Regions from separate parts of the Streptomyces sp. NBC_00273 genome, predicted to be linked through region 2. Evidence: riboswitches for the same ligand, from Rfam matches in the RefSeq annotation. Region 2 holds a riboswitch; the other holds the start of a gene.
What was found. A riboswitch is a leader RNA that binds a small molecule or an ion and turns the genes downstream of it on or off. The one in region 2 is predicted to bind cyclic di-AMP.

Region 1: linked by a shared signal. The riboswitch ahead of OG386_RS26275 (transglycosylase family protein) and the one ahead of OG386_RS13620 (M23 family metallopeptidase) in region 2 are both predicted to bind cyclic di-AMP.

What each region holds. Positions count from the first base shown of each region.
Region 1 covers NZ_CP108067.1:5,941,041-5,945,363, forward strand. Annotated here, with positions in the region: gene OG386_RS26265 (cytochrome P450 family protein) at 1-161, shown strand, start outside; gene OG386_RS26270 (transglycosylase family protein) at 252-1,286, shown strand; cyclic di-AMP (ydaO/yuaA leader) riboswitch at 1,563-1,735, shown strand; gene OG386_RS26275 (transglycosylase family protein) at 1,739-2,464, shown strand; gene eno (phosphopyruvate hydratase) at 2,756-4,036, shown strand; gene OG386_RS26285 (FtsB family cell division protein) at 4,136-4,323, shown strand, end outside.
Region 2 covers NZ_CP108067.1:3,253,379-3,257,701, reverse strand. Annotated here, with positions in the region: gene OG386_RS13630 (M16 family metallopeptidase) at 1-376, shown strand, start outside; gene OG386_RS13625 (M16 family metallopeptidase) at 397-1,764, shown strand; cyclic di-AMP (ydaO/yuaA leader) riboswitch at 1,982-2,138, shown strand; gene OG386_RS13620 (M23 family metallopeptidase) at 2,151-2,954, shown strand; gene OG386_RS13615 (GntR family transcriptional regulator) at 3,141-3,818, shown strand.

The sequences.
Region 1 (4,323 bases), 2.7 Mb from region 2:
AAGGACAGACCGCCCTCGCGACTTTGCTGACGCGTCTGCCCGATCTGGAACTAGCCGTTCCATCCCAAGACCTGCGCTGGCGCGGGGGGTTGATCATGCGGGGGCTGCGTACTCTTCCCGTTCGATTCGCGGCTCAAAACACTTGCGCGAAAGCTGATTAAAAGTCAGGTTCAGTCTTGACTTGTGACAATCGTTCGAAGGCCGCTAGGTTCTGCCGTTACCCCGCTGTTATATGCGAAAGGTGATCCCTCATGCTCTCCGGGAACGGCCGTCACAGACGCCCCCGCCAGGTCCCCGCGCTGGTCGTCACAGCCGGAGTCACTGGCTCTGCGCTGGCCATGCCGCTGTTGGCCGCCACCAGCGCCACCGCCGCCGACACGTCGACGTGGGACAAGGTCGCCGAGTGCGAGAGCGGTGGCTCGTGGAGCGCGAACTTCGGTAGCGGCGCCTACGGCGGACTCCAGTTCACCCAGGAGGAGTGGCAGAGCGCCGGCGGGCTCGACTTCGCCGAGCGCCCCGACCTGGCGAGCCGTTCCCAGCAGATAGCCGTCGCCGAGCGGGTGCTGGGCTCGACGGGACCGCAGGCCTGGCCGCTGTGCGCGGCCTCGGCCGGTCTGGTCAAGGAGAGCCCCGCTGCGCAGGTGGACCCCGGTCTGCCCGGCAGCAAGAGCCCGGTCGCCCCCGCGCCGTCCCGCCCGGACGACGCCGTTCCGTCCACCGGCGGCGGCAAGCCGTCCACGGACTACGGTTCGCCGACCCCGGCCCCGGCTCCGAGCCCGTCCAGCACCCCGTTCCTGATTCCCGACGCGCCGTCCGTCGGACTGCCCGTCATGCCCGCGCCGGACGTCCCGACGACGCCTCCGGTCGACCCGACGGCTCCGGTCCAGCCGGGCGGTCCGACCGGCACGCCGACCCCGGTCGACCCGACGGCGCCGACGCTGCCGGTGGACCCGACCGCGCCCACCACCTCGCCCACCACGCCGGGACTGCCCCCGGTCGACCCGACGGCCCCCGCGAACCCGGAGGTCCCGCAGACCACCTCCACCACTCCTGTCGAGGGCAATGGCAAGCACCGCGGTGCGCCGGAGACCGCGCCGGCGGTCCCGTCTGGCGCCGCGTCGGACCCCACCTACACGGTCCAGGCGGGCGACAGCCTGGCGACCATCGCGGTTGCCAAGGGCGTAAAGGGGGGCTGGAACGGTCTCTACCAGGCCAATGAGCAAGTCATCGGCGAGGACGCCGACCTCATCAAGCCCGGCCAGAACCTGGATCTAACCCCGCATTAAGGACAGTTCAGTTATCCGGAAAGAGTTGAATGTCGGATTTCTGTAAGTGAGACATGTGTCTCTTCCGGTCAACTGGCGTGTCCCGCCTCGGGGCTTCCGCAAACCCCGCCCTCACCTGCGCAAATGCCCCTGCGGGGAGTGCAAGTAGGGCCCGTTTCTCCCCGATGTTCCTCGTTGAACATCGGGGAGGGACCTGTCTACCTTCTGAATCGCTCGCCACCGCGAGCTCCTTCGACCGCATCGCCGAATCCTGCCGGCGGACGGGGGGAACAGTCGTCGCGTCAAGCGCCGAAGGCAGGAGCGGGGGAACCAAGGTAGGTGCCGGGAGCGGCCGTTGAGAGACGGTCACGCCACCGGCTTGGGGTTAAGACGTGCGCTAGGTCGCACGACCGGGCAACTCACTCGCCCGAACCCGACAGCTCACCTCGTAGGCGTCGGTGAGGAGAAACTCCATGCTGCTTTCCGGCAAGGGCAAGCACCGTCGCGGTACTGCAATCGAGCGGTCTGTCCGGATCGTCACGCTCGCCGGTGTTGCCGGTGTGGCCGTGGCCGCCCCCCTGATGGCCGCGGGCACCGCCAGCGCCGCCACCACGTCCGAGTGGGACAAGGTCGCGCAGTGCGAGTCCGGTGGCAACTGGTCCATCAACACGGGCAACGGCTACTACGGCGGTCTGCAGTTCTCGCCCTCCACGTGGGCCGGGTTCGGTGGCAAGTCGTACGCCGCGCAGGCCAACCAGGCCTCCAAGTCGCAGCAGATAGCCATCGCCGAGAAGGTCCTCAAGAGCCAGGGCAAGGGCGCCTGGCCGTCCTGCGGCAAGGGCCTGACGAACTCCGCCTACACCGGTGGCGGCTCCGAGACCCCGGCGTCGAAGCCGCAGTCCAAGCCGCAGTCGAAGCCGCAGCCGAAGGTCGAGACCAAGAAGGCCGAGACCAAGGCCGCGCCGAAGCAGGAGACCAAGCGCCCCGAGGCTCCGACCACCCGCTCCGAGCGCACCGAGGCTCCGGTCGCGCCGAAGACCGGCAACGGCTCGTACGAGGTCAAGACGGGCGACACCCTGGGCACCATCGCCGAGGCCAACGGCGTCAAGGGCGGCTGGCAGCAGCTCTTCGAGCTGAACAAGGACATCGTCTCGGACGCCGACCTGATCTTCCCGGGACAGAAGCTGAAGCTCAGCTGAACACTGCGGCAAAGCCACGGGAACATGTACGGGGCGTCAGCTGACCCCGTGCATGATTTCCACCGCCCGGCGCGTGCCCCACGCGCCGGGCGGTGCTGCGTGCGGCCCTTGAACGCCGATGATCAAGCGACCTATGTCCCGGAAGGGGGGTATTCGGTCGCTTTTTCGTCCCAGGGTCCGGGCGGTCGGGCGGCCCAGTGCCCGGAGCCGGTTAGGCTCTAGGCGGCAAGGCCATCCCACGGCCTGACACGCCACCGCACACTCAGCGTCACATCCCAGAAGGAGATGCTCGTGCCGTCCATCGACGTCGTCGTAGCCCGGGAAATCCTGGACTCCCGAGGCAACCCCACGGTCGAGGTCGAGGTGGGCCTCGACGATGGCAGCACCGGCCGTGCTGCAGTTCCGTCCGGCGCCTCCACCGGTGCATTCGAGGCCATCGAGCTCCGTGACGGTGACCCCAACCGTTACTTCGGCAAGGGTGTCGAGAAGGCCGTCCTCGCCGTCATCGAGCAGATCGGCCCGGAGCTCGTCGGCTACGACGCCACCGAGCAGCGCCTGATCGACCAGGCCATGTTCGACCTGGACGCCACCGACAACAAGGGCTCGCTCGGCGCCAACGCCATCCTCGGCGTGTCCCTGGCCGTCGCGCACGCCGCGTCGGAGGCCTCGGACCTTCCGCTCTTCCGCTACCTCGGCGGTCCGAACGCGCACCTGCTGCCCGTTCCGATGATGAACATCCTCAACGGTGGGTCGCACGCCGACTCCAACGTGGACATCCAGGAGTTCATGATCGCCCCCATCGGCGCGGAGTCCTTCTCCGAGGCGCTGCGTTGGGGTGCCGAGGTCTACCACACCCTCAAGAAGGTCCTGCACACCAAGGGCCTCTCCACCGGCCTGGGCGACGAGGGCGGCTTCGCCCCGAACCTGGAGTCCAACCGCGCCGCGCTCGACCTCATCATCGAGGCCATCAAGCAGGCCGGCTACGCCCCGGGCAAGGACATCGCGCTCGCGCTCGACGTCGCCGCGTCCGAGTTCTACAAGGACGGCCAGTACGAGTTCGAGGGCAAGTCCCGCTCGGCCGCCGAGATGACCGACTACTACGCCGAGCTCGTCGAGGCGTACCCGCTGGTCTCCATCGAGGACCCGCTGTTCGAGGACGACTGGGACGGCTGGAAGACCATCACCGACCGCCTCGGCGCCAAGGTCCAGATCGTCGGTGACGACCTGTTCGTCACGAACCCGGAGCGTCTGGCCCGCGGTATCGAGGAGGGCTCCGCGAACGCCCTGCTCGTGAAGGTGAACCAGATCGGTTCGCTGACCGAGACCCTGGACGCCGTCGAGATGGCCCAGCGCAACGGCTTCAAGTGCATGATGTCCCACCGCTCCGGTGAGACCGAGGACGTCACCATCGCCGACCTCGCCGTCGCCGTGAACTGCGGTCAGATCAAGACCGGCGCCCCGGCCCGTTCGGACCGCGTCGCCAAGTACAACCAGCTGCTGCGCATCGAGGAGATCCTCGACGACGCCGCGGTGTACGCGGGCCGCAGCGCCTTCCCGCGCTTCAAGGGCTAATCACCCCCCTGAGGGGCTGGCCTCCGTACGTCCCCGCACTCGGTCCCGTACCGTGTGCGGGGACGTATTGCGTAGTGCGTACCTAGGGGAGGCGGACCAATGGCCGGGAACCGGGATCGGTTCTCCACCTTCTCCACCGCGACGAGGCTCAAGCAGCTCGGCGAGCGGACCGCCGCCCACGTCTACCGGTCGCAGTCGCGGCGTCAGGTCCGCCGCAGCCGGCTCACCGGCCGCGCCGCGCTCCTGGTGCTCGTCCTCTGTACGCTGGTCGTCGCCCTCGCGTATCC
Region 2 (4,323 bases):
GACCTCCAGCGGGGTCGAGATCCCCGCCATCGAGGCGGCCGTGGACGAGGAGCTCGCGCGGTTCGCCGCCGAGGGCCCGACGGCCGAGGAGATGGAGCGCGCCCAGGCACAGCTGGAGCGCGAGTGGCTGGACCGGCTGAGCACGGTGGCCGGCCGCGCCGACGAACTGTGCCGCTTCGCGGTGCTGTTCGGCGACCCGCAGCTGGCGCTGACCGCCGTCCAGCGGGTCCTCGACGTCACCGCCGAGGAGGTGCAGGCCGTGGCCGCGGCCCGACTGCGCCCGGACAACCGCGCGGTGCTCGTCTACGAGCCGCTCGCGGCCGACGAGTCCGACCAGCACGACGACTCCGACGAGAACGAGGGGGCGGAGCAGTGAGCGACACGGCAGCCGTCACGATGACCTTCCACCCGCGCCCGCAGGCCGGCGAGCCGCAGCCGTGGGCCTTCCCGGCCCCCGAGCGCGGACAGCTGTCCAACGGGCTGACCCTGCTGCGCTGCCACCGGCCGGGCCAGCAGGTCGTCGCGGTCGAGGTCAACCTGGCCGCCCCGCTCGACGCCGAGCCCGAGGGCCTGGACGGCGTGGCGACCATCATGGCGCGGGCCTTCTCCGAGGGCACCGACAAGCACTCCGCCGAGGAGTTCGCGGCCGAGCTGGAGCGCTGTGGCGCCACCCTGGACGCGCACGCCGACCACCCGGGCCTGCGGGTCTCGCTGGAGGTACCGGCCTCCCGGCTGGCCAAGGCGCTGGGCCTGCTCGCCGAGGCGCTGCGCGCCCCCGCCTTCGCCGACGCCGAGGTCGACCGGCTGGTGCGCAACCGGCTCGACGAGATCCCGCACGAGCTGGCCAACCCGCAGCGCCGCGCCGCGCAGCAGCTCTCCAAGGAGCTCTTCCCGGCCACCCTGCGGATGTCCCGGCCGCGCCAGGGCACCGAGGAGACGGTCGCCCGGATCGACTCCGCCGCCGTGCGCGCCTTCTACGAGGCCCACGTACGCCCCGCCACCGCCACCGCGGTGGTCGTGGGCGACCTGACCGGCATCGACCTGGACGCCGTGCTCGCGGACACCCTGGGCACGTGGACGGGCAACACCGCCGCGGCCCTCCCGGTGCCGCCGGTGACCGCCGACGACACCGGCCGCGTGGTCATCGTGGACCGGCCCGGCGCGGTCCAGACGCAGCTGCTGATCGGCCGGATCGGGGCGGACCGTCACGACCGGGTGTGGGCGGCCCAGGTGCTGGGCACGTACTGCCTGGGCGGCACCCTCACTTCGCGCCTGGACAAGGTGCTGCGCGAGGAGAAGGGGTACACCTACGGCGTGCGCGCCTTCGGCCAGGTGCTGCGCTCCACCGCGGACGGCAAGGGCGCCTCGATGCTCGCCATCAGCGGCTCGGTGGACACCCCGAACACCGGACCGGCGCTGGAGGACCTCTGGAAGGTGCTGCGCACCCTCGCGGAGGGCGGTCTGACCGACGCCGAACGCGACGTCGCCGTGCAGAACCTGGTGGGCGTGGCCCCGCTGAAGTTCGAGACGGCGGCCTCGGTCGCGGGCACCCTCGCCGACCAGGTCGAGCAGGAGCTGCCGGACGACTACCAGGCGCAGTTGTACGCCCAGCTCGCCGCGACGGGCACGGTGGAGGCGACCACGGCGGTCGTCCAGGCCTTCCCCGCGGACCGGCTGGTCACCGTGCTGGTGGGCGACGCGGCGCTGATCGAGGAGCCCGTGCGGGCCCTTGGGATCGGAGAGGTCACGGTCGTCTCCAACTGACCGGCGGATGACGGCTCATTGAGGGCCGGCTGAAGGTTTCAGCAAGGGGTTCTGGTGACTTGGTCACCAGAACCCCTTTTGTCCGTTTAGTGGTGAGGTTGCTTTTATGTGGTGTGGCGTACGCAACAAAAAGCCGTGTCTGTTTGGCGATTGACTGATGATCCGCCTAGCGTCGGCCGTGCTGCCCGTCAGTTGTGCTCGCCGCACCCGCGGCACCGGACAGCGATCGCCGAGTCCCCGTCAGGCGCGAGCCTGGGGAGCCGGGGACCCACAGTCCCTGGGGTGAATCGGACTCCCTCGCAAGAGGAGGTCCGTAGGAGACCTTCCTGCTCCGAACCCGTCAGCTAACCCGGTAGGCGAGAAGGAAGGAAAGGATCAAACCCTTCATGGCGTTTGGCAGTCGTCCCGCTGGTACCGGTAAGCACCGTGGCTCCAGCCGCCTGAGCAAGAAGACCGCCGGTTACGCCGGTATCGCCGCGATCGCCACTACGGGCGTCGTCGGCTCCCTCGCCGCCCCGGCCTTCGCCGCGGACAACCACAGCAGCACCATCGGCCAGGACAACGGCCTGGGTGCCGTGGTCGTCGCCGAGGACCTTGCGGGCGACATAGCCGACCAGGCCGAGTCCCAGCACCGCGTCGCCGAGCAGGACGCCGTCAAGGCGCAGGCCGAGGCCGACGCGAAGCAGCGGGCCGCGGAGGCCAAGCGCCTCGCCGAGGTCAAGGCGAAGGTCGAGCGCGAGGCCGCCGAGCGCGCCGCCCGCGAGGAGGAGCGCAAGCGCCTCAACACCTTCGTCGCCCCGGTGGACGGCTCGTACGTCAGCACGCAGTACCACGCGGGCGGCGGCATGTGGTCCTCCGGCTCCCACACGGGCATCGACTTCCACGCCGCCTCCGGCACCTCGGTCCACGCGGTGGGCGTCGGTACCGTCGTCGAGGCCGGCTGGGGTGGCGCGTACGGCAACAACGTCGTCATCAAGCACAACGACGGCACCTACACCCAGTACGGGCACATGAGCTCGCTGAACGTCTCCGTCGGCCAGCAGGTCACCCCCGGCCAGCAGATCGGCCTGTCGGGCTCCACCGGCAACTCCAGCGGCCCGCACCTGCACTTCGAGGCCCGCACGGGCGCGCAGTACGGCTCGGACATCGACCCGATCGCGTACCTGCGCTCGCACGGCGTCAGCCTCTGACACCGCCCCGCACCGCTTCACCGAAGACCCCGGCTCCCCGAGCCGGGGTCTTTGTGTGTTGCGTCTTTGTGTAAATGTTTCGTATTTCTGGCCGCTCTCGGAAATTATCGTGTGTTGCAATAGAGTCGCAGCACGCGCATGTGCGTGCAATGAGGGTGGCAGTCGGAAATAGGCGGAGGTTCGGTCTTGCGTATTCCTGCGCACGCGGTATGCACAGCAATCCGCGACGACATCGTCTCCGGGGTGTTCGAGCCGGGCGGCCGGCTGACCGAGGAGGTGCTGGCCCGCCGGTACGGGGTCTCGCGCGTCCCGGTGCGCGAGGCCCTGCGGACCCTGGAGTCCGAGGGGTTCGTGACCACGCGGCGGCACGCGGGGGCCTGCGTGGCGGAGCCGACCGGGCAGGAGGCCGCGGACCTGTTGGAGCTGCGGATGCTCCTGGAGCCGCTGGCTGCCGCGAGAGCCGCCCGGCGGCGCACCGACGCGCACCTCAAGGTGCTGCGCGGGCTGGTCAGGCTGGGGCAGGAGCGGGCCAGGCGGGGCCAAGGCGAGGACCTGCGGTCCCTGGGCGGTTGGTTCCACGAGACGCTCGCGCAGTCCTCCGGCAGCCCCGGGCTGATCGCGCTGCTCACGCAGATGCGGCACAAGATCGCGTGGATGTACGTGGTGGAGGCGCCGGACCGGCCCGTGGAGTCCTGGGCGGAGCACGGGGCGATCGTGGACGCGGTGGCGCGCGGCGACGCCGAACGGGCGCGGGCGCTGACCGCGGCCCACGCGGACCGTGCGGCGGGGGCGCACCGGCTGCGGCTCCGCCCGGCGGTGAGCACTTCGCAACCTGCCGTAAACATGTCGAGCGTCCGGCATTAACAGCAGCCGTATACAAAGGGTGGGGTCGCGTGAATTCGCTGTACGGCGGCCTATGTGCCGTGCGTCGAAACAATTCGCCGTGCGGAATTCCGGCCGAGCTTAATTAGGCGTGCGCCGGGCCGGATATCAGCGGGCCCTTTTCGGCGAGCGGTATTTCTTCGGGGTTCGCGCTGCCCGCGGGGCCGCGGTCCCGCGGGGTGAGCGCACGGGGCGGGCCCGGGTGAGGCCGGGTGAGGCCGGAGGACTGCCCGGAGCCCGGCTCCTGGGGTGCGCCCCCGGAGTTGGGGACAGGCCCCGAGCGCGGCCCCCGAGTCGGCCTCCCGGTCCCCGAGCGCGGCCCCCGGGCCGGTGCCCGGCTCCCGAACGCGGCCCCCGGGCCGGAAGCCGGCCCTGAGCCGGAGACCGGACCTCGACTCCGAGACCGTCCCGGGACGGAGCCCGGCCGGCTCATGAGCCCGGCCCCCGGACCCCGAGCCCGAGCCCGCCCCCGGGTCGGACCCCGGCT